2 regions of the Streptomyces sp. PSU-S4-23 genome follow, and region 2 is predicted to be linked to the other one. Evidence: riboswitches for the same ligand, from Rfam matches in the RefSeq annotation. Region 2 holds a riboswitch; the other holds the start of a gene.
What was found. A riboswitch is a leader RNA that binds a small molecule or an ion and turns the genes downstream of it on or off. The one in region 2 is predicted to bind thiamine pyrophosphate.
Positions count from the first base shown of each region.

Region 1: linked by a shared signal. The riboswitch ahead of thiO (glycine oxidase ThiO) and the one ahead of thiD (bifunctional hydroxymethylpyrimidine kinase/phosphomethylpyrimidine kinase) in region 2 are both predicted to bind thiamine pyrophosphate.

Region 1 is NZ_JBVMUU010000002.1:1,990,049-2,001,128, reverse strand. Features, by position in the region: gene ACZ79I_RS09920 (class II 3-deoxy-7-phosphoheptulonate synthase) at 1-50, shown strand, start outside; gene ACZ79I_RS09915 ((2Fe-2S)-binding protein) at 202-462, shown strand; gene bfr (bacterioferritin) at 459-938, opposite strand; gene ACZ79I_RS09905 (sulfite oxidase-like oxidoreductase) at 1,092-1,724, shown strand; gene ACZ79I_RS09900 (deoxyribonuclease IV) at 1,756-2,658, opposite strand; gene pknB (Stk1 family PASTA domain-containing Ser/Thr kinase) at 2,717-4,630, opposite strand; gene ACZ79I_RS09890 (thiazole synthase) at 4,863-5,657, opposite strand; gene thiS (sulfur carrier protein ThiS) at 5,661-5,861, opposite strand; gene thiO (glycine oxidase ThiO) at 5,858-7,036, opposite strand; TPP riboswitch at 7,034-7,147, opposite strand; gene ACZ79I_RS09875 (NAD(P)/FAD-dependent oxidoreductase) at 7,285-8,511, shown strand; gene ACZ79I_RS09870 (Rv2175c family DNA-binding protein) at 9,159-9,524, shown strand; gene thiE (thiamine phosphate synthase) at 9,630-10,289, shown strand; gene metF (methylenetetrahydrofolate reductase [NAD(P)H]) at 10,420-11,080, shown strand, end outside.
Region 2 is NZ_JBVMUU010000002.1:8,007,803-8,018,882, forward strand. Features, by position in the region: gene gndA (NADP-dependent phosphogluconate dehydrogenase) at 1-680, opposite strand, end outside; gene thiD (bifunctional hydroxymethylpyrimidine kinase/phosphomethylpyrimidine kinase) at 890-1,687, opposite strand; TPP riboswitch at 1,858-1,949, opposite strand; gene ACZ79I_RS36205 (endonuclease) at 2,563-3,201, opposite strand; gene ACZ79I_RS36210 (DUF3140 domain-containing protein) at 3,227-3,565, opposite strand; gene ACZ79I_RS36215 (WhiB family transcriptional regulator) at 3,904-4,161, opposite strand; gene ACZ79I_RS36220 (thiolase family protein) at 4,310-5,497, shown strand; gene ACZ79I_RS36225 (sulfite exporter TauE/SafE family protein) at 5,608-6,381, shown strand; gene ACZ79I_RS36230 (HAD-IIA family hydrolase) at 6,363-7,175, opposite strand; gene ACZ79I_RS36235 (cobalt-precorrin-6A reductase) at 7,283-8,029, shown strand; gene cobF (precorrin-6A synthase (deacetylating)) at 8,153-8,941, opposite strand; gene ACZ79I_RS36245 (DUF309 domain-containing protein) at 8,999-9,523, opposite strand; tRNA gene ACZ79I_RS36250 (tRNA-Pro) at 9,623-9,696, shown strand; gene ACZ79I_RS36255 (DUF6059 family protein) at 9,806-10,054, opposite strand; gene ACZ79I_RS36260 (AfsR/SARP family transcriptional regulator) at 10,300-11,080, shown strand, end outside.

The DNA.
Region 1 (11,080 bases), 6.0 Mb from region 2:
AGGCCCTCGACCTGGCGTTCCTCGTCGCCGAGATGTACCGCGACCAGTAGCCCGCTTCGGGAGCACCGGCACCGGTGGGGCGCGGATCACATGCGATCCGCGCCCCACTTCGCTTCTCCGGCTTCCCCGCGCCAGGTAAGGTTAGGTTTGCCTCACCGATCAGTCGGGTCGGGTGGCACGGCCCGTCCGATCCGGTGGGAGGTGAACCCCGTGTACGTCTGCACCTGCTTCGCCGTGACCGAGGCCCAGGTCAGGCAGCATGCGGAGGGCGGCGCCCGCACTCCCCGGCAGATCGCGTCGGCCTGCAAGGCCGGCACCGACTGCGGTTCCTGTGTACGGCGGATCCAGGCACTGCTGGGCAGGGACGGCGTCCCGCGCCGCGCGGCGGCCGGTGGGGCCGGTCCCGTCCTGTCCGCCCCGGACCGGTCCGGCGCACCGAGCGGACTCGAGGAGGCGGCCTAGCCCTCGGGCTGTTCGATGACCTGGGAGAGGTACAGCCCCTCGCCCAGCTTCTCCAGCAGGTCGAGCTGGGTGTCGAGATAGTCGATGTGGTGCTCCTCGTCCTCGAGGATCGACTCGAAGATGTTCGCGGACGTGATGTCGTCCTTCTCCCGCATCAGCCGGATCCCGCGTCTGAGCCGGTCGATCGCCTCGATCTCGATCTGCCGGTCGGCCTCGAACATCTCCTTGGCGGTCTGGCCCACCCGCACATGGAAGAGCCGCTGGTAGTTCGGGAGCCCCTCCAGGAAGATGATGCGGTCGGTGAGCACCTCGGCGTGCTTCATCTCGTCGAAGGACTCCCGCCGCGTGTACGCCGCGAGCTTGTACCAGCCGAGGTTCTCCTGCATCTTCGCGTGCAGGAAGTACTGGTTGATCGCGGTCAGCTCGCCGGTGAGCTGCTCGTTGAGGAATTCGATGACCTCAGGGTCGCCCTGCATCGCGCGGGCTCCTTCCAGGCGGGGACTGGCGGGTTGCGCCGCATGATCGCATCGGCATGCGGAACCGTCCAGTAAGTTCACACTTAGTGGGAGATGTCCTGGTTTGCTCTGGGTGGGTCCTGCACACCCCGCGCGGTCTGTCAGGATGGAGTCATGGGTCATCCGGTGGAGCGAGAGTCTGGAGCAGCAGCACGGTCCGAGCTTCCGCCGGGACAGCGACTGCAGCGGGGATGGCCGGTCACGCACTACGGTCCGGTACCCAGGTTCCGTCCCGACCGCTGGGAGTTCGGGGTCTTCGGCGCCACCGCGGACGGCGAGAAGCACTGCTGGACCCACGAGGAGTTCACCGCGCTGCCGTACGCCACCGTCGTCGCCGATCTGCACTGCGTCACGAAGTTCAGCATGGTCGGCGCCGAGTGGGGCGGTGTCCCGGCACGCACGATCCTGGAGATCGCCCCGCCGGCGCCCGCGGTCACCCACGTCATGGTGTGGGCGGAGTACGGATTCAGCTCCAATCTGCGCCTCGCCGACTTCGCCTCGGACCGCACGATCTTCGCCACCCACAAGGACGGCGAGCTGCTCACCGCGGAACACGGCTTCCCGCTGCGCCTGATCGTTCCGCACCTGTACGCCTGGAAGGGCCCCAAGTGGGTGCGCGGCGTCGAGTACATGACCGCCGACCGCCGCGGCTTCTGGGAGGAACGCGGGTACCACAACATCGGTGACCCGTGGAAGGAGCAGCGCTACTCGTACCAGGAGGAGCCCGGGGACGGCCCCGAGCTCTGAGCCACGGAAAGCCCGACTCGCCGGTCCCGCGTCAGCCGTCCCGGAGTTTCTTCAGCCGCTCCACGTCCGCCGCGTGCCCCTCCTTCCGGCCGGGCGTCTCGATGATCAGCGGCACGCCCGCGGTGGCCGGGTGGGTCATCAGCGCGCGGAACGGGGCCTCGCCGATGTGGCCGGAGCCGATGTTCGCGTGGCGGTCCCGGTGGGCGCCCACCACGTCCTGGGAGTCGTTGGCGTGGATCAGCCCGAGCCGTCCCTCGCCGACGGTGTCCACCAGCAGGTCCAACGTCCGGTGCATGCCGTCCGGCCCGGTCAGATCGTGCCCGGCGGCGAAGACATGGCAGGTGTCGAGACACACGCCGAGCATGGGGTGCGCGTCCAGCGCCTCGAAGTAGGGCCCGAAGTCCCAGGTGCGCGAGCACAGCGAGGCACCCTGGCCCGCGGTCGACTCCAGCAGCAGGCGGGGGTCGTCGTCATGCGTCAGCTCGTCCAGCAGCGGCAGCACGCGCTCGCGCACCTGCTTCAGCGCCACGGCCCGCGTCCGGCCGCCGGTGGCGCTGCCGGTGTGCACCACCACGCCCAGCGCCCCGATCTCCCGGCCCCGCCGCAGCGAGTGCCGCAGGGACTCCACGGACAGCTTCGCGGTCGCCTCGGTGTGCGAGCCGAAGTTGATCAGATACGGCGCGTGGACGTACACCGGGACCGACTCCGCGGCGCACGCGGCGCGGAACGCCTCGTCCTGCCGCGGATTGCCCGCGGGCGTCGCCCAGCCGCGCGGATTGGCGACGAAGACCTGCACGGCCTCGGCCTCGATGTCGCGCGCGTAGACCATTCCGACGGAGTGGAGGCCGCCGGCCACGGGAACATGGCTGCCGATGGGGTTGCGCGGGACGCCGCCGGACGTGCCGCGGGTGGTGCGGGACCGCTGGGTGCTCACCCCCCAAGGGTGGCACGCGGCCCCGGGCATCCCGCCGCCCGGTCCGCGGTGCCGCCCGTCAGCGGATCCTGATCGTGATCGTCGACCCCTTCGGCGCCCTGTCGCCGCCCTTCACCGACTGTCCCTTCACCGTGTCACCGAACAGGCCCAGCAGGCCCCGGTCCTCCTCGACCGCGAAGCCGGCGTCCTCCAGGGCCTTCTTCGCATCGTCGACCTTGTCACCGACCACGTCCGGCACCTCGACCATCTCGCGGCCCTTGGAGACCGTCAGCGTCACCGTGTCGCCCTCGGCGGCCTCCTTGCCCGCGTCCGGCGTCTGCCGGGCGACCTGTCCGGCGTCGAACTCCGACGTGATCTGCGTGTCGGCGATCTTCACCTTCAGGCCCGCGTCCCGCAGCTCAGCCGTGGCGTCCGCGACGGAGGAGCCGGTGACGTCGGGCACCTCCACGGGGCTGCCCCTGCTGACCGTGAGCGCGATGGCCGAACCGCTGTGGCGCTCGGTACCCGCGCCCGGGTCCGTGCCGATCACGAAGCCCCTGGGCACGTCCTCGCTGAACGCCCGCGTGACCATGCCCGCGGCCAGGCCGTCCTGCTTCAGCAGGGCCCGCGCCTTGTCCAGCCGGTAACCCTTCAGATCGGGCACCTTCACGGTCTCGGGGCCGTCCGAGACGGTCAGCGTCACCCCGTCGTGGGAGCGGATCCGGGCGCCCGCCGCCGGGTCGCTGCTGATCACCGTGCCGCGCTTCACCGTGTCACTGAAGGCGTGCTTGACCTGTTTGACCTCCAGCCCCGCCCGCTGCAGCCGCGCCCGCGCCTGGGCCTCGGTCTTCGCGAGCAGCGGGGGGACCTCGGTGAACTGGCCCGAGTTGATGTACCAGACGCCCACCCCCACGCCGAACACCACCAGCACGGCCAGGACGAGCGCGAGCAGCCCCCGCCGGGGGCGTCCCCGCCGCGCCGGCGGCGGTGGCGGCGGGGTCTCCAGCCGGCTGGTCCGGTCGAGCAGGGCGTTCTCCGGCTCGCCGACCGGGTTGACCGGCAGCAGCCGCGGGATCACGCTCGTGCGGTCCTCGGCGCTGTCGCGGTCCGGGGCGACGGCCTGCGGCGGTACGGCGTCCAGTTGCCCGGCGGTGAGCGCGCTGCGGGCCTGCAGCACCTGGCCGAGCAGGGCCACCGCGTCCTCCGGGCGCAGCCGCGGGTCGCGCGCCGTCGCCGAGGCGACCAGCTCGTCGAGTTCATAGGCCAGCCCCGGCACGGCGGCCGACGGCGGCGGCACGTCCTCGTGCAGATGCCGGTAGAGCACCTGGGCGGGGGAGTCGCCCTGGTGCGGCTTCGCGCCGGTGAGCATCTCGTGGAGGACGACCCCGCACGCGTACACGTCGACCCGGGGGTCCGCCGTGCCGCTCTCGATCTGCTCCGGGGCGAGGTACGAGACCGTGCCCAGGACGGCACCCGTCGTGTTCGTGACCGTGTCCACGGCCCGGACCAGACCGAAGTCGGCCACCTTCACCCGGCCGTCGTCCCCTATCAGGACGTTCTCCGGCTTCATGTCACGGTGCACGAACCCGGCGCGGTGCGCGGCGCCCAGCGCGGCCAGCACCGGCTCCAGGATGTCCAGGGCGGCGCGCGGCTGCAGCGCCCCGCGCTCCCGCAGCACGTCACGCAGGGTGCACCCGGCGACGTACTCCATGGCGAGATAGACGTACGACCCGTCGGTGCCCTGGTCGAAGACCTGCACCACGTTCGGGTGGGCGAGCCGGGCCACCGACTTGGCCTCGCGTATGAAGCGCTCGACGAACGAACCGTCGGCGGCCAGCGCCGGGTGCATCACCTTGAGGGCGAGGACGCGGTCGAGGCGGGTGTCCACGGCCCGGTAGACCGTGGCCATCCCGCCGACCGCGATCCGCGCGTCGACGCGATAACGGCCGTCGAGCACCCGCCCGACGAGAGGGTCCTGAAGGGTCGTATCCACGCAGGTGAGTGTACGAGGACCCACTGTCGGCCCCGGCCGTTCCGCCGAACCGGGGCACGACTGCAGCCGACCTGTGACGCACGCCGCGCCCCCGCGCCCCCGGGCCCGGCGCACCCGGGCCCGGCGCACGCCGCGCCTCCGCGCACCCGGGCCGGGCGCGCGGCGCGGGACTTCGCGCCCGGCCGACGCTGCCGCACGGGCCGGGTCCGGCGGGGCGGTGTGCCCGGCCGGTTCAGAAGGCGGGCCGCTCCGGGTCCAGGCGGCCCATGCCCTCCGCCGGCGACGACGCCTGCGCGAAGTGGCGCCGCGGGATGCGGCCCGCCCGCCGTGCCAGCCGGCCCGCCTCCACCGCGTGCCGCATGGCCTCCGCCATCAGCACCGGCTCCTGCGCCCGGGTCACCGCCGAGGCGAGCATCACACCCGCACAGCCCAGCTCCATCGCCAGCGCGACGTCCGACGCCGTACCCGCGCCCGCGTCCAGGATGACCGGCACGCGCGCGTGCTCCACGATCAGCTGGAAGTTGTGCGGGTTGCGGATGCCGAGCCCCGAGCCGATCGGCGAGCCGAGCGGCATGATCGCGGCGCAGCCCGCATCCTCCAGCCTGCGCGCGAGCACCGGGTCGTCGTTCGTGTACGGCAGCACCGTGAAGCCCTCGTCGACCAGCGTCTCGGCCGCCTCCAGCAGTTCGATCGGGTCGGGCAGCAAGGTCCGCTCGTCGGCGATGACCTCCAGCTTCACGAGATCCGTGCCCAGCGCCTCGCGCGCCAGGCGGGCGGTCAGCACGGCCTCGCCCGCGGTGAAGCAGCCCGCCGTGTTGGGCAGCACCCGGATGCCCAGCTTGTCCAGCACGGACAGCACCGAGCCGTGCACCGAGGCGTCCACGCGGCGCATCGCCACGGTCGTCAGCTCCGTACCGGAGGCCACCAGGGCCCGTTCCAGCACATCGAGGCTGGGCGCACCCCCGGTGCCCATGATCAGCCGCGACGAGAGGGTCGTACCACCGAGGACGAAGGGATCGTCGGCCATGGGTCAGCCTCCTTGGACGGCGGTGAGGACCTCGACGCGGTCCCCCTCGCGGAGGGACGTCGACGGCCACTGCCCGCGCGGGACGACGGTTTCGTTGACGGCGGCGGCCACGCCGGAGGGCGCCGCCGTGAGGGTCTGCACGACCGCGTCGAGCGCGGTGCCCGGAGCCACCCGCCGGGGCTCCCCGTTGACCGAGATGTTCATGCGGGCTGCTCCGTGAGCGCGGCGGCGAAGCGCCTGGGGGTGAAGGGGCGGCCGGCGGCCGGAAGCTCCCCGGTGGTCAGGACGTGCGCCATGACGTCGCCGGTGACCGGCGTCAGCAGGACGCCGTTGCGGTGGTGGCCGGTGGCGAGCAGCAGGCCGTCGAGAGCGCTCGGGCCGAGCAGCGGCGCGTTGTCCGGGGAGGCCGGGCGCAGGCCCGCCTGGGTCTCGGTGAGCGGCAGCTCGGTGATCCCCGGCATCAGCTCGTGCGCGTCCCGCAGCAGCTCGTACACCCCGCCCGCGGTGACCGTCGTGTCCCAGCCGAGTTCCTCGCTGGTCGCCCCGATGACCAGCTCGCCGTTCTCGCGCGGCACCAGATACAGCGGGCCGCCGCGGACGACGGCCCGCACGGTGCGGCTCAGGAAGGGCGCGTACCGCTTCGGCACGGTCAGCCGCACCACCTGCCCCTTCACCGGGCGCACGGGCGGCACCACCTCGTCGGGGACGCCCGCCAGACGCCCGCTGAGGCTGCCCGCGGCCAGGACGACCTGCCCCGCGGCGAGGTCGGTGCCGTCGGCCGTCCTGACCCCGCGGGCCCGCTCCCGCGCCACCGAGAGCCGCTCCGCCCACGCCCGGTGGAAGACCACCCCGGCGCGCTCGCAGGCCGTCACCAGGGCCGCGGCGAGCCGACGCGGGTCGATCTGGTGGTCGCCGTCGGCCCGGAGCCCGCCGCGCACACCAGGCGCGAGCATGGGCTCCAGCCGGCGGCACTCCCGCCCGCTCAGCCACTCCGACTCCAGACCGGACTGCTGCTGCAGGGCGTGCAGTTCGCGCAGCTGGGCCCGGTCGTCGGCGTCGAGCGCGACGGCGAGTGTGCCGCAGCGGCGGTAACCGAGGTCCAGGCCGGCGGCCTCGGCCAGCTCGGCGGCGAAGTCCGGGTAGCGGCGCGCGGACTCCAGATTGAGGCCGAGCAGCGTCTGCTCGCCGTAGTGCAGTTCGGTGACGGCGGCGAGCATCCCGGCGGCCACCTGGGCCGCTCCGCCGCCCGGCTCGGGATCCACCACCGCCGTGGCCAATCCGTGCTGCGCCGCCCGCCAGGCGGTCACGAGCCCGATGATCCCGCCCCCGATGACGAGGACGTCCGACACGGTCGACACGTCGTCCGATGTACGCGACATGGGCGTCCAGCCCCTCCCTTCGCCGGCATGACCCGGATCAGGTTCGTACGGTCGGAGGCCGCCCCAGCCTCCCTCTCAGCCCGGTGCGTCCGGGCTCCCGCGAGTGCTTACGGGGCCACCCTAGCCCGTGCCCTGTGCCTCGGTAAGGGAGCCTCCGCCCCGGCGGCCGCGGGCCGGGCGGCGGCTGTGGAACACATCACCCGGCACGCACGCTGACTGACAAATCGTCAGGTGTCTATGGTGATCAGGTGAGCGAGCAGACGCAGCAACGGGACGGTGCGGTCCGGCACGTCGTCGTGGTGGGCGCGGGCATGGCCGGGGTGCAGACCGCGGTCGCCCTGCGGGAACAGGGCTTCACCGGCGACGTGACGCTGATCGGCGCGGAGCCGCACCAGCCGTACGACCGGCCGCCGCTGTCGAAGGCCGTCCTGCTCGGCAAGGCCGAGGGTTCCGCCTTCGACGTCGACTTCGAGGCCCTGGACATCGAACTCCGGCTGGGCCGCGAAGTGCTCGGCGTACGCCCCGGCGACCATGAGCTGGACACCGCGCAGGGCCCCGTCCCGTACGACGTCCTGGTCGTCGCCACCGGAGCGGAACCGATCCGGCTGCCGGGCGCGGAGGGCGTCCCCGGTGTGCATCTGCTGCGCACCCTGGACGACGCCGAGCGGCTGCGGCCGGTCCTCGCGCGCCAGCACGACATCGTCGTCGTGGGCGCGGGCTGGATCGGCGCCGAGTTCGCCACCGCCGCGCGCGAGGCGGGCTGCGCGGTGACCGTGGTGGAGGCGGCGGACCGGCCGCTCGCGGGGGCGCTGCCCGTCGAGGTGTCCGCCCCGATGGCGGCCTGGTACGCCGACAGCGGGGCCGAGCTGCGCACCGGCGCGCGCGTGGAGCGCGTCGAGCCGGGGGCCGTGGTGCTCGACGACGGCTCGCGGGTGCCCGCGGACGCGGTGGTCGTGGGCATCGGAGCGCGTCCCGCCACCGCGTGGCTCGCCGGCTCGGGCATCGCCCTGGGCGTCCACGGAGAGGTGCTGGCCGACGAACACCTGCGCGCCTCGGAGCCGGACGTGTACGCGGTCGGCGACTGCGCGTCCTTTCCGTCGGGGCGGTACGAGGAGCGGCTTCTCGTGCACCACTGGGACAACGCCCTGCAGGGGCCGCGGGCGGTCGCCGCGAACATCGTCGGGGAGGCCCCGGTGGCGTACGACCCGGTGCCCTACTTCTGGTCGGAGCAGTTCGGCCGCTTCGTCCAGTACGTGGGCCACCACGCGTCCGCCGACACGATGGTGTGGCGCGGGAACCCGGAGGGTGCCGCGTGGACGGTGTGCTGGCTGCGGTCCGGCCGCCTGGTGGGCCTCCTGGCGGTGGGCCGCCCCAGGGACCTCGCCCAGGGCCGCCGCCTGATCGAGTCCGGCGCGCCGATGAACCCGAACGTGCTGTCGGACCCGTCCCGCCCCCTGAAGGAGGCCGCGGCGTAGTCGCCTCCGGCCCCTTCCCGGCACCTCGCCGCACGGCCGGCGCGGGGGTCCTCCGTGTTCCGGCAGCCCGTCCGGGGCTGGGTCCCCGTGTGCGCCGCGGCCGTCCCTGGGCGGTGCTCCGCCCCGGCGCGTGGGGAGCCGAACCGGGTCACCCGGCTCTCCGGCACGTGGTCGCACGGCCGGCGCGGGGGTCCTCCGTGTTCCGGCAGCCCGTCCGGGGCTGGGTCCCCGTGTGCGCCGCGGCCGTCCCTGGGCGGTGCTCCGACCCGGCGGGCGGGGAGCCGGCTCTCCCGCACCCGCCGCGCGCCGGGGTGCAGCGGTCTTCCGGCCCACCGGCGGCCGTCCGGGCACGGAGGCCCGCGCATGCGCGGCAGCCGACCGGCGGGCGCGGGTGCCGCCCGGCGGCACGCCCCGAGGCGCGCCCTCGCGATGCGCCGGGTGTGGTGACCGCCGCGCCTGGCGCCCGTGCGGGGACGCCGGGTGCGGCCAGGTGCGCGGTGCCGCCCGGTGGCACGTTTCCGCTCCCGCCCCCGCTCCCGCGCAGGCGCGCCGACGTGCCGGGGTGGCGTCCCCCTCCGGAGGCAACCGGCCCCCGGCCGGAGGCGCCCCGCTTCCGACTGTCAGTCCGGGATGGCACGCTTGATCCCGTGACCGAGATTGACGCAAAGATCGATGCTCTCGTCCCCGCCTGGCTCACCCTCCCCGACATCGCGGAAATGCTCGGTGTCGAGGTGACCCGCGTGCGGCAGCTGGTCAAGGAGGGCCAGCTCATCGCCGTACGCCGTGGTGAGAACCGCGCGCTGCACGTCCCCGCCGCCTTCATCGACGGGGACAAGGTGGTCAAGGGCCTCTCCGGCACCCTGACGCTCCTGCGGGACGACGGTTTCACGGTCGAAGAGATGCTGGAGTGGCTCTTCACCCCCGACCCGACCCTGCCCGGCACCCCCGCGCAGGCGCTCAGCGAGAATCGCGGCACGGAGGTGAAGCGCCGCGCCCAGGCGCTCGCCGTCTGAGCAAGGAACAACCATCCGGCGTACGGGCCGCGGTCCCGGGCCACGGCCCCGGGCCGACCGCGCCCGCCGCGGCCCGTACGCCACCGACCACGGGGGGACCCCACCGTGCCCGAGACCGCCCGCACCGCCCGCACCTCCCGGCTCGCCGACGCCCGCGTCTACCTCTGTACGGACGCCCGCAAGCGCCAGGGCGACCTCGCAGAGTTCCTGGACGCGGTCCTCGCCGGCGGCGTCGACATCGTGCAGCTGCGCGACAAGGGCATGGAGGCCGCCGAGGAGCTGGAGCACCTCCGGGTCTTCGCCGACGCCTGCGCACGCCACGGCAGACTGCTGGCGGTGAACGACCGCGCGGACGTCGCCCACGCAGCCGCCTCCGACGTGCTGCACCTGGGCCAGGGCGACCTCCCCGTGCCCGCGGCCCGTGCCGTCCTCGGCGACGGCGTCCTCATAGGCCGCTCCACGCACTCGCAGGCGGAGGCCGGGGCCGCCGCCGTCCAGGAGGGCGTGGACTACTTCTGCACGGGCCCCTGCTGGCCCACTCCCACCAAACCCGGCCGCCCGGCCCCCGGCCTCGGCCTGGTCCGCCACACCGCCGCGCTCGGCACGGACCGGCCCTGGTTCGCCATCGGCGGCATCGACCTCGGGAACCTCGACGAGGTCCTGGAGGCCGGTGCCCGCCGCGTGGTCGTGGTGCGCGCGATCACCGAGGCGGACGACCCGGGCGCGGCGGCGGCCGAGTTCGCCAAGCGGCTGCGCACGCTCTAGGGGGCCGCGGAAACCCTCCGGGACGGTCCGCGGGGGCCGAAGTGTCCGACAGGTGGACAACAACTCGACAATTCGGGCAAATTTCCTGCGCCTGGTTGGGGGACCGCCAGCCCCTGGTTAACCTGCGAGTATGGCCCTCGGAACCGCATCCACCAGGACTGATCGCGCACGGACGGTGCGCGACATCCTCGCCGCCGGCAAGACGACGTACTCGTTCGAATTCTCGGCGCCGAAGACCCCCAAGGGCGTGCGGAACCTGTGGAGCGCGCTGCGGAGGGTCGAGGCGGTGGCCCCGGACTTCGTCTCCGTGACCTACGGCGCAGGCGGCTCCACCCGCGCGGGCACGGTCAAGGAGACCCAGCAGATCGTCGCCGACACGACGCTCACCCCGGTCGCCCACCTCACCGCCGTGAACCACTCCGTCGCCGAACTGCGCAACATCATCGGCCAGTACGCCGACGCCGGGATCCGCAACATGCTCGCCGTGCGCGGCGACCCGCCCGGCGACCCCATGGGCGAGTGGGTGCCGCACCCCAAGGGCCTGACCTACGCGGCCGAACTCGTCCGGCTCATCAAGGAGTCCGGCGACTTCTGCGTCGGCGTCGCGGCCTTCCCCGAGATGCATCCCCGCTCCAGCGACTGGGAGACCGACGTCGCGCACTTCGTCGACAAGTGCCGGGCCGGCGCCGACTACGCGATCACGCAGATGTTCTTCCAGCCGGAGTCGTATCTGCGTCTGCGCGACCGGGTCGAGGCGGCGGGCTGCGCCACCCCGGTCATCCCCGAGGTCA
Region 2 (11,080 bases):
CGTCCCTTGTTCCACTCGCGGAAGATCTCGGCGATCGCCGCGGGGGAGAACCCGGCCACTTGGCGCAGCAGGTCGTACGCCTCGCCGATCAGCTGCATGTCCGCGTACTCGATGCCGTTGTGCACCATCTTCACGAAGTGCCCGGCGCCGTCGGTGCCCACATGGGTCGCGCACGGCTCGCCGTCCACCTTCGCGCTGATCTTCTCGAACATCGGGCCGAGCGCGGCATACGACTCCGCCGAGCCGCCCGGCATGATGCTCGGCCCGTGCAGCGCGCCCTCCTCGCCGCCCGAGACGCCCGCGCCGACGAAGTGGATGCCGCGCTCGCGCAGCGACCGCTCGCGGCGGCGGGTGTCGGCGAAGTGGGCGTTGCCGCCGTCGATGATCATGTCGCCGGGCTCCAGGAGCGGGGCGAACTCCTCGATCACGGCGTCGGTCGCCGCGCCCGCCTGCACCATGATCATGAGGCGGCGGGGACGCTCCAGCGCCGCCACGAACTCCTCGGCGTTCCCGGCGGCCACGAACGCGCCCTCGTGCCCGAACTCCTCGACCAGCGCCTTGGTCCTGGCCGGGGTGCGGTTGTGCACGGCGACGGTGTACCCGTGTCGCGCGAAGTTCCGGGCCAGGTTGCGGCCCATCACCGCGAGCCCGGTGACGCCGATCTGCGCGGTCGCCTGCATGCTGTGCTCCTTGGGTCCGGATCCGGCGCGCCCGCGCGTGCGGCGGACGGTGCGGATGTCGCTCGGTACGGCTCGTGCCGCTGTACCGATCGAGTACGGACGGCGGGGCGGATGTTGCTCACCGCGCCGGGCGGCACCCGGTCCGCGGGACCGGCGGCCCCGCCCGCTCCCGTCCCGGCGCCGGGGAGCGCGGCACCCGCCGTCCGCCGTCACACCCCTGTCCGCAGCCGCCACCCGTGGTCCACCGGTCCGATCCCGGATCCCAGGGCAAACCCCGCCGCGATCGCCGCCGTGACGTACTCCTTGGCATGTCGCACCGCTTCGGGCACCGCGAGGCCCTGTGCGAGCCCGACCGCGACGGCGGAGGCGAGGGTGCAGCCCGTGCCGTGGGTGTGTCGGTTGTCGTGGCGCGGAGCGCGCAGCCAGTGCTCCTCGCGGCCGTCGGTGAGCAGGTCCACGGCCTCGCCCGGCAGATGCCCGCCCTTCACCAGCACCCACCGGGGCCCGTACGACAGCAGCCGCGCGGCCGCGCGGCGCAGACCCGGCTCGTCGGTCACGGTGACACCGGTCAGCTCCGCCACTTCGTCCAGATTCGGAGTGGCCACCGTGGCCAGCGGCAGCAACCGGGTCCGTACGGCGTCCAGCGCGTCGTCGGCGAGCAGCCGGTCGCCGTGCTTGGAGACGCTCACCGGGTCCACGACGACCGGGGCCGCCCCGTCCGCGAGCAGTTCGGCCACCGCCGTGACCAGCGCGGGCGAGGCGAGCATCCCCGTCTTGACCGCCTGGACGCCGATGTCGTCGACGACGCTGCGGTACTGCGCGCGTACCGCCTCCACGGGCAGTTCCCAAGCGCCCTGCACACCGCGGGAGTTCTGGGCCGTGACCGCGGTGACCACGCTCATCCCGTGGGCGCCGAGCGCCAGCATGGTCTTCAGATCGGCCTGGATCCCGGCACCGCCGCCCGAGTCGGACCCGGCGATGGTCAGGACACGGGACGGGGCGCTCATACGAGGGCCTCGCGCCGGCGGGGCCGCAACCGCTGCGGGGCGCAGAGCGCGAGGACCACCGGGAACGCCGCGCGGTGCGCGAGGCGGGCGCCGTGCGGTGTATGGGCGGCCGGGCGCTGCCCGAAGACGGCCCCTGGGCCGTCGGCGGCCAGACCGCCGGAAACATGCGCCGATGGCATGGAAGACATCCCTCCGCCAGTACGAACTGGTTCAGGTTCAACGGGTGTGATCTCAGCCCGCAGGGGCACCCCGTGTCCGGTACGGCGCACAGACTAACCCGGGGCCGGGGACCTGCCGCACGGGAGGGCCGCCGCGGCAGGTCGCAGTGGTCGCCGGGGTCCGCCCGAACCGGCCGCCGAGCTGGAAAACCGGAGCTGCGGGTCCAGCCGGACATCGCGCGGGTCCAGCCGGACATCGCGCGGGTCCAGCCTGACGCCAAGCGGGGCCAGCCGGATGCCAAGCGGGTCCTGCCGGGTGTCGCGTGGGTCCAGCCGGACGCCACGCGGGTCCTGCCGGGTGTCGCGTGGGTCCAGCCGGATGCCAAGCGGGTCCTGCCGGGTGTCGCGTGGGTCCAGCCGGATGCCAAGCGGGTCCTGCCGGGTGTCGCGTGGGTCCAGCCGGACGCCACGCGGGTCCTGCCGGATGTCGCGCGGGTCCAGCCGGACGTCGCGCAAGTGCAGCCGGACGGCGCGGTGAACGGGTCGTGGCCCGGAGAGCACCAGCCCGTCGGGGGTGACGAACGCGGCGTGCTCGGGCCGAGCCGCCCGCCGGTCGCCGTCCTGCCCGGCCCGCGGGGCGTGGGGGCGCTGCAGATGCCCCCGGGGCGGGGCCCGGACCCCGCTCTCGGGGTCCCGTGCCGCACTGCGTGACGCGCTTCAGGCGGCGTGCTCCAGCACGTCCTCCGCCAGCTTCCGGTCCAGTGCCGCACGCACCAAGGCGGCGGCCAGCACGGCGGGTTCGGTGTCCCCGGCGAGCTCCAGCAGCCTCTCCGGGTCTTCGGGCAGCCCGAGCCGCCCCGCCCCCGACAGGGCCTTGGCATCCAGGTAGGGGGCCACCTCCGGCCAGACCCGCTGCGCCTCGCGCAGGAAGATGTCCGCACCGGCCGGCCCCATCCCCGGTATCTCCTGGAGCAGCCGGCGCAGGACCGCGACGTCCCCGCCGGCCTCCTTCCGCAGGCGCCGCAGGTCGCCGCCCCAGCGCTGCTGCAGCAGTTCGGCGCCGTTGCCGAGCTGGGTCGCCGTCCGTTCGTCGTAGCGCCGGTAGCCGCCCCGCCCCAGGACGTCGACGCGCTCCTGCCAACCGGACCCGGCCATGCGGCGCGGATCGCTGAGGTTCGCGTCGTGCAGCGCGCGTGCCGTGGCGAGGGCGACCGACGCGCGGATGCGGGCGCTCAGCAGCAGGGCCATCAGCAGCAGCCGGTAGAGCGGCTGCGGCGTGTCCTTGAGCCGGATGCCCGCCTCCTCGGCGTAGGTGCGTCCGTGCTCGGCGACGAGTTCCCGGACGACGCCGGCCATGTCGTTCGTGCGGGTCACGACGGCCTCACCGCGGCGGCTTGAGCGGGTCGTGGCCGAGCGTCATCAGACGGTGGCGCCGCCGGTCCTCGTCGGCCTCGGGCTCGTTCTCCGTGTCCCGCTCGGCGGTCACGCTCTCCACGACGTCCCGCATGACGCGGAGGTCGTCGTCCGTGAGATCCGTGCGCCGCTTCTGCAGGATCGCGAGGACATGCCGCCCGGTCGGGGTGCCCGCCCGTTCGGGCAGCGGTTCGGTCTCCTCGTCGGCGTCCCGGACCCGCAGCCAGGCCGCCGGCTCCGGGGAGGTCATGTTCACCACGCGGTGGAACTCGTCCCACAGCGCGTCCAGTTCCAGGGCGTCGGTCATGGCGTACTCCTTCTCCGTGCTCGGCGGGCGTGCCCAGCGGCGGCGGTTCAGCCCTCGGGCGGCCAGTGCCCGGCCGGCCGTCCAGCGCTGCTTCTCTCCCTCGGCGGTGAGGCCGGTCAGCAGGGCCCGGACGACCGGATCCGGTCTCCCGGCGGCCTCGATACGTCCGCGCAGCCGCCCGGTCGCGGCACGCGGGGACTTGGCCGGCAGCCCCACCACCCCGGCGTCCCGCAGCGGTCCCGCCGTCACGCCCGGCGGGCGGATGGCGGACGCGACGGTCTCCGGACGGCCGTCCGGCGGCATCGCGGTCGCGGTCGCCCGCGCGGCCGGCGCCACCGTCATCGTGCGCTTCTCCGTGCCGCTCGGCTTCTCATGGTCCGCAGCAGATCGGCGCGTTCCGCCTCGCCGGTGCCACCCCACACGCCCGCCGTCTGCCCGCTGCTCAGCGCCCAGGCCAGGCACCGGGCGATCACGGGGCAGCGGCGGCAGACGCGTTTGGCGGCGGCGATGTCGCCGAGGGCCGGCCCCGTCGTCCCGACGGGGAAGAACAGCTCGGGGTCCTCGCCCCTGCATGCCGCATGCCGCAACCACTCCATGCGCGCCCGGGTCCCCAGGACGGATCGGGCGAAACAAGGCCGAGGGCGGCGAAGCCGGGTCCGGGATCTTCCCAGCCGCCCGGCGGCGGTCTATAGTCCAAAACTAGCAGCGCTAATTAAGTCTCGTCGTCCGACCAGGAGTCCCGTCGTGCGTACCGTCCACTTCGCGGCAGCCCGTCGCACCCCCATCGGAAAGCTGCGCGGCGCCCTGGCCTCCGTACGGCCCGACGACCTGGCCGCGACGGTGATCCGCGGCCTGATCGCCGACGTGCCGGCCCTCGACCCGGCCCGCATCGACGACGTCTACTGGGGAGCCGCCAACCAGGCCGGTGAGGACAACCGCAACGTCGCCCGGATGGCCGTGCTGCTCGCCGGCCTGCCCGAGTCCGTGCCGGGTGCCACGGTCAACCGGCTGTGCGCCTCCGGCCTGGAGGCGGTGACGACCGCCGCCCGCGCCATCGCGGCGGGCGAGGCCGACATCGTGGTGGCGGGTGGCTCCGAGTCCATGAGCCGCGCCCCCTTCGTGCTGCCCAGGCCCGACGAGGCCCTGCCGCACCGGATCGAGACCGCGGACACCCGCCTGGGCTGGCGCCTGGTCAACCCGGCGATGAAGGACCTCCACGGCCTGCTGGCCATGGGGGAGACCGCCGAGGAGGTGGCCGAGCGGTACGGCGTGCCGCGCGAACGCCAGGACGAGTTCGCGCTGCGCAGCCACCGGCAGGCCGCGGACGCCCGCAAGAACGGTTGCTTCGACGACGAACTCCTGCCCGTGACCCGCCCCGACGGTGTCGTGGTGACCGCCGACGAAAGCGTGCGCGAGGACACCTCGTACGAGAAACTGGCCCGCCTGAAGCCGGTGTTCCGCGACGGCGGCACGGTCACGGCGGGCAACGCCTCGCCCATGAACGACGGCGCGGCCGGACTCCTCCTCGTCAGCGAGGAGGCGCTGAACGAGCTCGGGCTCGAATCCCTGGGCCGCTACGTCGCCGGTGCCTCGGCCGGCGTCCACCCGGACGTCATGGGCATCGGCCCCGTGCCAGCCACCCAGAAGGCCCTCGCGCGCGTCGGCTGGAGCATCGGCGACATCCAGGAGGCCGAGCTCAACGAGGCGTTCGCCGCCCAGTCCCTCGCCTGTGTCGACCGCCTCGGCCTCGACCCCGAGCTGGTCAACCCGACCGGCGGCGCCATCGCACTCGGCCATCCGCTCGGCTGCTCCGGCGCACGCATCCTGACGACCCTGCTGCACCGCATGCGCCGCACCGGCTCCCGCCGCGGACTCGCGACCATGTGCGTGGGGGTCGGGCAGGGCAGCACGGTGCTGGTCGAACGGCGCTAGAGGGCCTCCGGGAGGCCGAGGCGATCCCGGCCGGGGCCGGGCCGTCGCGGGGCCACGTGGCGAGACACTCCTTACGCGGCCAGATGCATGGACATAGCATCGGTCCCCGCATGAACACGATGACGCTCTGGGACATATCCCTGTGGGGGTTCGCCGCGCTGGCCGCCGCGGCGATGCTCGTCGGCTTCTCCAAGACCGCGGTGAGCGGCGCCAACACGGTCAGCCTGGCGATCTTCGCGGCCGTGCTGCCCGCCCGCGCCTCGACCGGTGTCCTGCTGCCCGTGCTGATCGTCGGCGACGTCCTCGCCGTCCTCACCTACCGGCGGCACGCCCACTGGCCCACCCTGTGGCGTCTGTTCCCGGCGGTCGCCGGGGGTGTCGTGCTCGGCACGCTGTTCCTGGTGTGGGCCGACGACGCCGTCGTACGGACGTCGATCGGCGCGATCCTGCTGCTGATGGCGGCGGTCACGGTCTGGCGCCGCCGCAGCGCCGGCCAGGAGGACGAACCCGACTCGGTGACCACACGCGCCGGGCGGCTCAAGGCCCGCTCCTACGGCGTCCTCGGCGGCTTCACCACGATGGTCGCGAACGCGGGCGGTCCCGTGATGTCGATGTACCTCCTGTCCGCGGGCTTCCGCAAACTGGGCTTCCTCGGCACCTCCGCCTTCTTCTTCCTGATCGTCAACGTCTCCAAAGTGCCCTTCAGCGCCGGCCTCGGCCTGATCGACGGTCGCTCACTGCTGCTGGACGCGGCGCTCGCGGTGTTCGTGGTGCCGGGCGCGGTCATCGGCAGGTGGGCGGTGAACCGGATCAACCAGCGACTCTTCGAGCACCTGGTGATCGCGGCCACGGTGCTCGGCGCGATTCAGCTGCTGCTGCGCTGAACGCGGCCGGGCGGGCGCCGGAGCAGCGCGGGGAGGTCCGCGAAGGAGTCGAGGACGTGGTGGGGCTCGCCGCTCGCGTCCCGGTGGGTCTGCGGCAGGTACTTGCCGGTCTTCACGAGGACCCCGGTGATCCCGGCGCGCTGGGCCGCGAGGACGTCGGACTCGATGTCGTCGCCGACCATCAGCGTCCGGCCGGCGTCCGCCCCGAGGTGGGCCAGCGCCGCCTCGAAGAACGCGGGCGACGGCTTTCCGGTGACCTCGGCCTCCGTGCGCGCGGCCTTCTCCAGCCCGAGCAGGAACGCCCCCGAGTCCAGTTGCAGCCCTCGCTCGGTGCGCCAGTAGAGGTTGCGGTGCATGGCGACCAGCCGCGCCCCTTGCTGGAGATGGCCGAAGGCGCGGTCGAGCGCCTCGTAGCCGAACTCGGGACCGGCGCCGCCGACGATCACGACGTCGGGGACGGCGCCGGAGCCGTCGACGAGGTCGACACCGACGAGATCCTCCCGGATGTCACCGCTGTTGAGCAGCCAGCACCGCGCGCCCGGACAGTGCTCGGCGAGGTGGGCGGCGGTGACCGCGGGCGCGGTGAGGATGTCCTCGGCGGTCACGGGGAAACCGGCCGCGGAGAGGGCCCCGGCGATCGACGCGCGGGTGCGGGAGGTCGTGTTGGTGAGCAGCGCGACGGCGAGACCGGAGTCGCGGATCTCCCGCAGTGCCTCGACCGTGCCCGGCAGGGGCTGCCATGAAACGGTGAGAACACCGTCGATGTCGATGAGCACCGCACGCACGGAATCCATGCCAGGACGATAACGAGCGCCGTGCCGGGGCGCCGAGACCTCCTCGGCCCCGCGCGTCCGCCGGGCCTCCGCGAGGGCGGGTGCGGACGCCCCGTAGCCTCGACGTCATGCCCCCGCACATCCTGGTCCTCGGCGGCACCACCGAGGCCCGCGAACTCGCCGCGTCGCTCATGTCCCGCCCCGGCGTGCGGGTGACCACCTCCCTGGCCGGACGGGTGAGCCGGCCGGGAACGCTCGACGGCGACGTGCGCGTCGGGGGCTTCGGCGGCGCGGAGGGGCTGGCCGCCTGGCTGCGCGACCACCGCGTCGACGCGATGGTGGACGCCACGCATCCGTTCGCCGCCGGCATCACGGCGAACGCGGCGCGGGCCGCGGCGGCCACCGGCGTCCCCGCCGTGGTACTGCGCAGGCCCGGCTGGAGCCCCGGGCCCGGCGACCGCTGGCAGGAGGCGGCCTCGCTCGCCGAGGCCGCGACCCTGCTCCCGCCGCTCGGCCCGCGTGTCTTCCTCACCACCGGCCGGCTGGGGCTCGCCGCCTTCGCGCACCTGACGGAGCTGCACTTCGTGGTGCGGTCGGTGGAGCCGCCCGGGCCGCCCCTGCCGCCGGGCGCGGAAGTGCTGCTGGCCCGCGGGCCTTTCACGGTCGACGGCGAGGCCGCGCTGCTGCGCGAGCACCGCATCGACGTGCTCGTGACCAAGGACAGCGGGGGAGCGGCGACGGCGGCCAAGCTCACGGCCGCCCGGAGCCTCGGGCTCCCCGTGGTCGTCGTGCGCCGCCCGCCCCTGCCCGAGGGGGTGACGGCGGTGCCGGACGTGTCCGCGGCGCTGTCCCTGCTGGGGTTCGGCCCCCGGTGACAGCCGCGCCGGATCCGGCACCGGCCGACGGTGTGGGACATCGGGCGGCGCCGGGTGCCGGCGTACCGCCGTGCCGGGCGACCGCCGGGGTCCGGGCGTCGGCGGTGCGCGCGGGCGGTGCCGCTACGCGGCGGGGCCGCCCGGGTCCCGCGGATGTCTGCGCAGCAGATACGTGTCCATGATCCAGCCCTTGCGCTCGCGGGCCTCCGCGCGCAGCCGCCCGATCCGCTCGGCCGCCTCCGCCAGGGGGCCGGAGACGAGTATCTCGTCCGGTGTGCCGATGTACGCGCCCCAGTAGATGTCGATGTCCTGGTCCGCGTACTGCCGGAAGGTCTGGTGGGCGTCGAGCATCACGACGACGTCGTCGGCGCCCTCGGGGAAGCCGTCCGCGAGCCTGCGGCCCGTGGTGATCTGGACGGGCCGGCCCACTCGGTTGAGCCCGGTGCGGTGCCTGGCGGCGAGGGCCGAGACGCTGCTGATACCGGGCACGACCTCGTACGAGAACGTCACCGTGCCCCGGTCCAGGATCTCCTCGAGGATGCCGAGCGTGCTGTCGTACAGCGCGGGGTCGCCCCACACCAGGAACGCACCGCTCTCGTCCTCGCCCAGCTCCCGTGCGATCAACCGCTCGTAGACGTCGGCGCGCGCCGAGCGCCAGTCGCCGACGGCGGGGGAGTAGGCGGTGCCGCCCGCGGCCCGGTCGCGCTCGGGGTCGCGGGCCTCGACCAGGCGGTACGTCCCCTTGGGCAGGTGCGTGTCGAGGATGTCACGGCGGAGCCCCACGAGGTCCGACTTCACCTCGCCCTTGTCGAGGATGAAGAACACATCCGTGCTCTTCAGCGCCCTGACCGCCTGCAGGGTGAGCTGGTCGGGGTCGCCCGCCCCGATGCCGATGACATGAATCCTTCGCACACCGAGAGTCTGCCGTACGCCACCGACAGCCCGCGCACGCCCCTGCCTCTGCCCGCCCTAGGGCCGCTTCCCGCGCAGCCGGGGCGCCCACGCCCGCGCGTCGACACCGGCCGCGTCCCGCTCCAGGACCGCGGCCAGTTCCCTTGCCCAGGCCACCAGTTCCCCCACCTCGATGTCGTAGGGACTGGACCGGTCCGCCCCGGCCGCCCACTCCTCGACGGCCCCCGCGCCGCGCCGCAGCAGCCGGGCGCCGCCGGTCGCGTTGCCGCGGGCCGCGTGCGTGAGACCGACCGCCAGCTGGGCGAGCCCGCGCCACAGGGCGCGGTCCTCGTCGGTCCCCGACTTCCAGGCGTCCTCGAAGACCTCGTGCGCATGGAACGGCAGCCCGGCGTCGAGCAGGGCCTGGGCTTCGGCGACGGTGTCCTCGGGGCTGCGCGCGACGCCCTCCGGCTGCCGCGCCACACCCTGGGAACCGTACGGCAGGGGCCGGCCCAGGCCGTCCCGGGGCCGTGCGTTGCGGGCCCGTCCCTCCGCGTCCCGGTCGCGGTCCGGGCCCGACCCGACATCCGATGCGTCGCTCATACCCCCGATTGTCCCGCGTCCCCCGCCCTTTTCGAGGCAGCCCGCGTCGTGGGGTAAAGTGCTGTTGCGCGATCACGCGGAACACCGCGGGAAGCGCAACGGGACGTGGCGCAGCTTGGTAGCGCACTTGACTGGGGGTCAAGGGGTCGCAGGTTCAAATCCTGTCGTCCCGACGTAGAGATCGATGAATCTCGCAGCTGAGGGGCGCTCTTCGGAGCGCCCCTCACGCGTCGGCGGGCCAGGCGGCCGGTGCCGCGCGTTCGGCGGTGAGGTGGCGGGGCGTCACCTTTCCGTTCGCCCCACGTCGATGCCGAGTGCCGCCCACAGCTCCCGCTCGACGCGGCTCGGCGGGGTGGTGCAGTACCGCTCCGGGTGCCCGGCCGGCGGGCCCTGCGGAGCGAGGTCCGGGCCGGGGTAGGGGTAGTGGACGCCGGGCAGCGGCCCGACGGTGAAGGCGCCGATGCCGCCGAGCTGGAGGAACAGCTTCAGTGCGACGGCGTTGGCCCTGCCGAGCCAGAGCCTCACCCTCATCCCGCCCCCTCCTCTTCCGTTCGGGGCCAGCCCCGAGGCCGTCCCCGGGCGCCCCCCCGGTCGGCACCCATGGTCACCGCTCGCCCTGAAGCGCCGCTAAAAGGCGGGTTGTGGCACGGCCCAACGGCACGGCATGAAAATTTCATATCCCGAGGCAACAAATTTCCCGGCCGAAATCATGATCGGCTAAGTGTCGTCACGGGCGGCAACGTGCCAATGTTCCGGCAGGCGGAAGGAGCAGTGGCATGGAGATCGGCGTTCTCGGGCCGCTCGTGGTACGCATCGACGGCACCTCCGTGGTGCCGAGCGCGGCCAAGCCGCGCCAGATGCTTGCGCTGCTGGCGGTCAATGCGGGCTGGGACGTGAATGTGACGACCCTGACCGAGGAGCTGTGGGACGCGAGCCCCCCCAGCGGGCCCGCGGGTGTGGTGCAGACCTATGTCAAGCAGCTCCGCCGGGCCATCGCCCTCGCCCTGGGACCGGAGCGCGAGTGCACCGCGAAAGAGGTGCTGAGCCGCGGCTACACCGGGTACGCGCTGAATCTGCCCGCGCCCGTCATGGAGGCCGACGTCTTCCAGCAGCTGACCGGCCGCGGGTTGCGCGCTCTGGCCGGCGGTGACGACGAGACCGCTGCGAAGCTGCTGGGGCAGGCGCTCGCCATGTGGCGCGGGCCGGTGCTGGCCGACGTACGCATCGGACCCGCGCTGCGCGTGGAGCTCCTGCGGCTGGAGGAGACACGGCGCTCCGCGCTGGAGGGGCGGATCACCGCGGACCTGCGGCTCGGCCGGCACGCCGAGGTGATCGGCGAACTCCTCGCGCTCACCGAGCAGTTCCCGCTGCAGGAGAGCCTGCACGCCCTGCTGATGCTGGCGCTCTACCGGTGTGGACGCTCGTGGCAGGCGCTCGAAATTTTTCGCAAGCTACGCGCGTCGACCGTCGAAGAGCTAGGGATAGAGCCCTCCTTGCGCGTCCAGCAGCTGCACCGCGCGATCCTGGCCGCCGATCCCCAGCTCGACGTCACCGTGC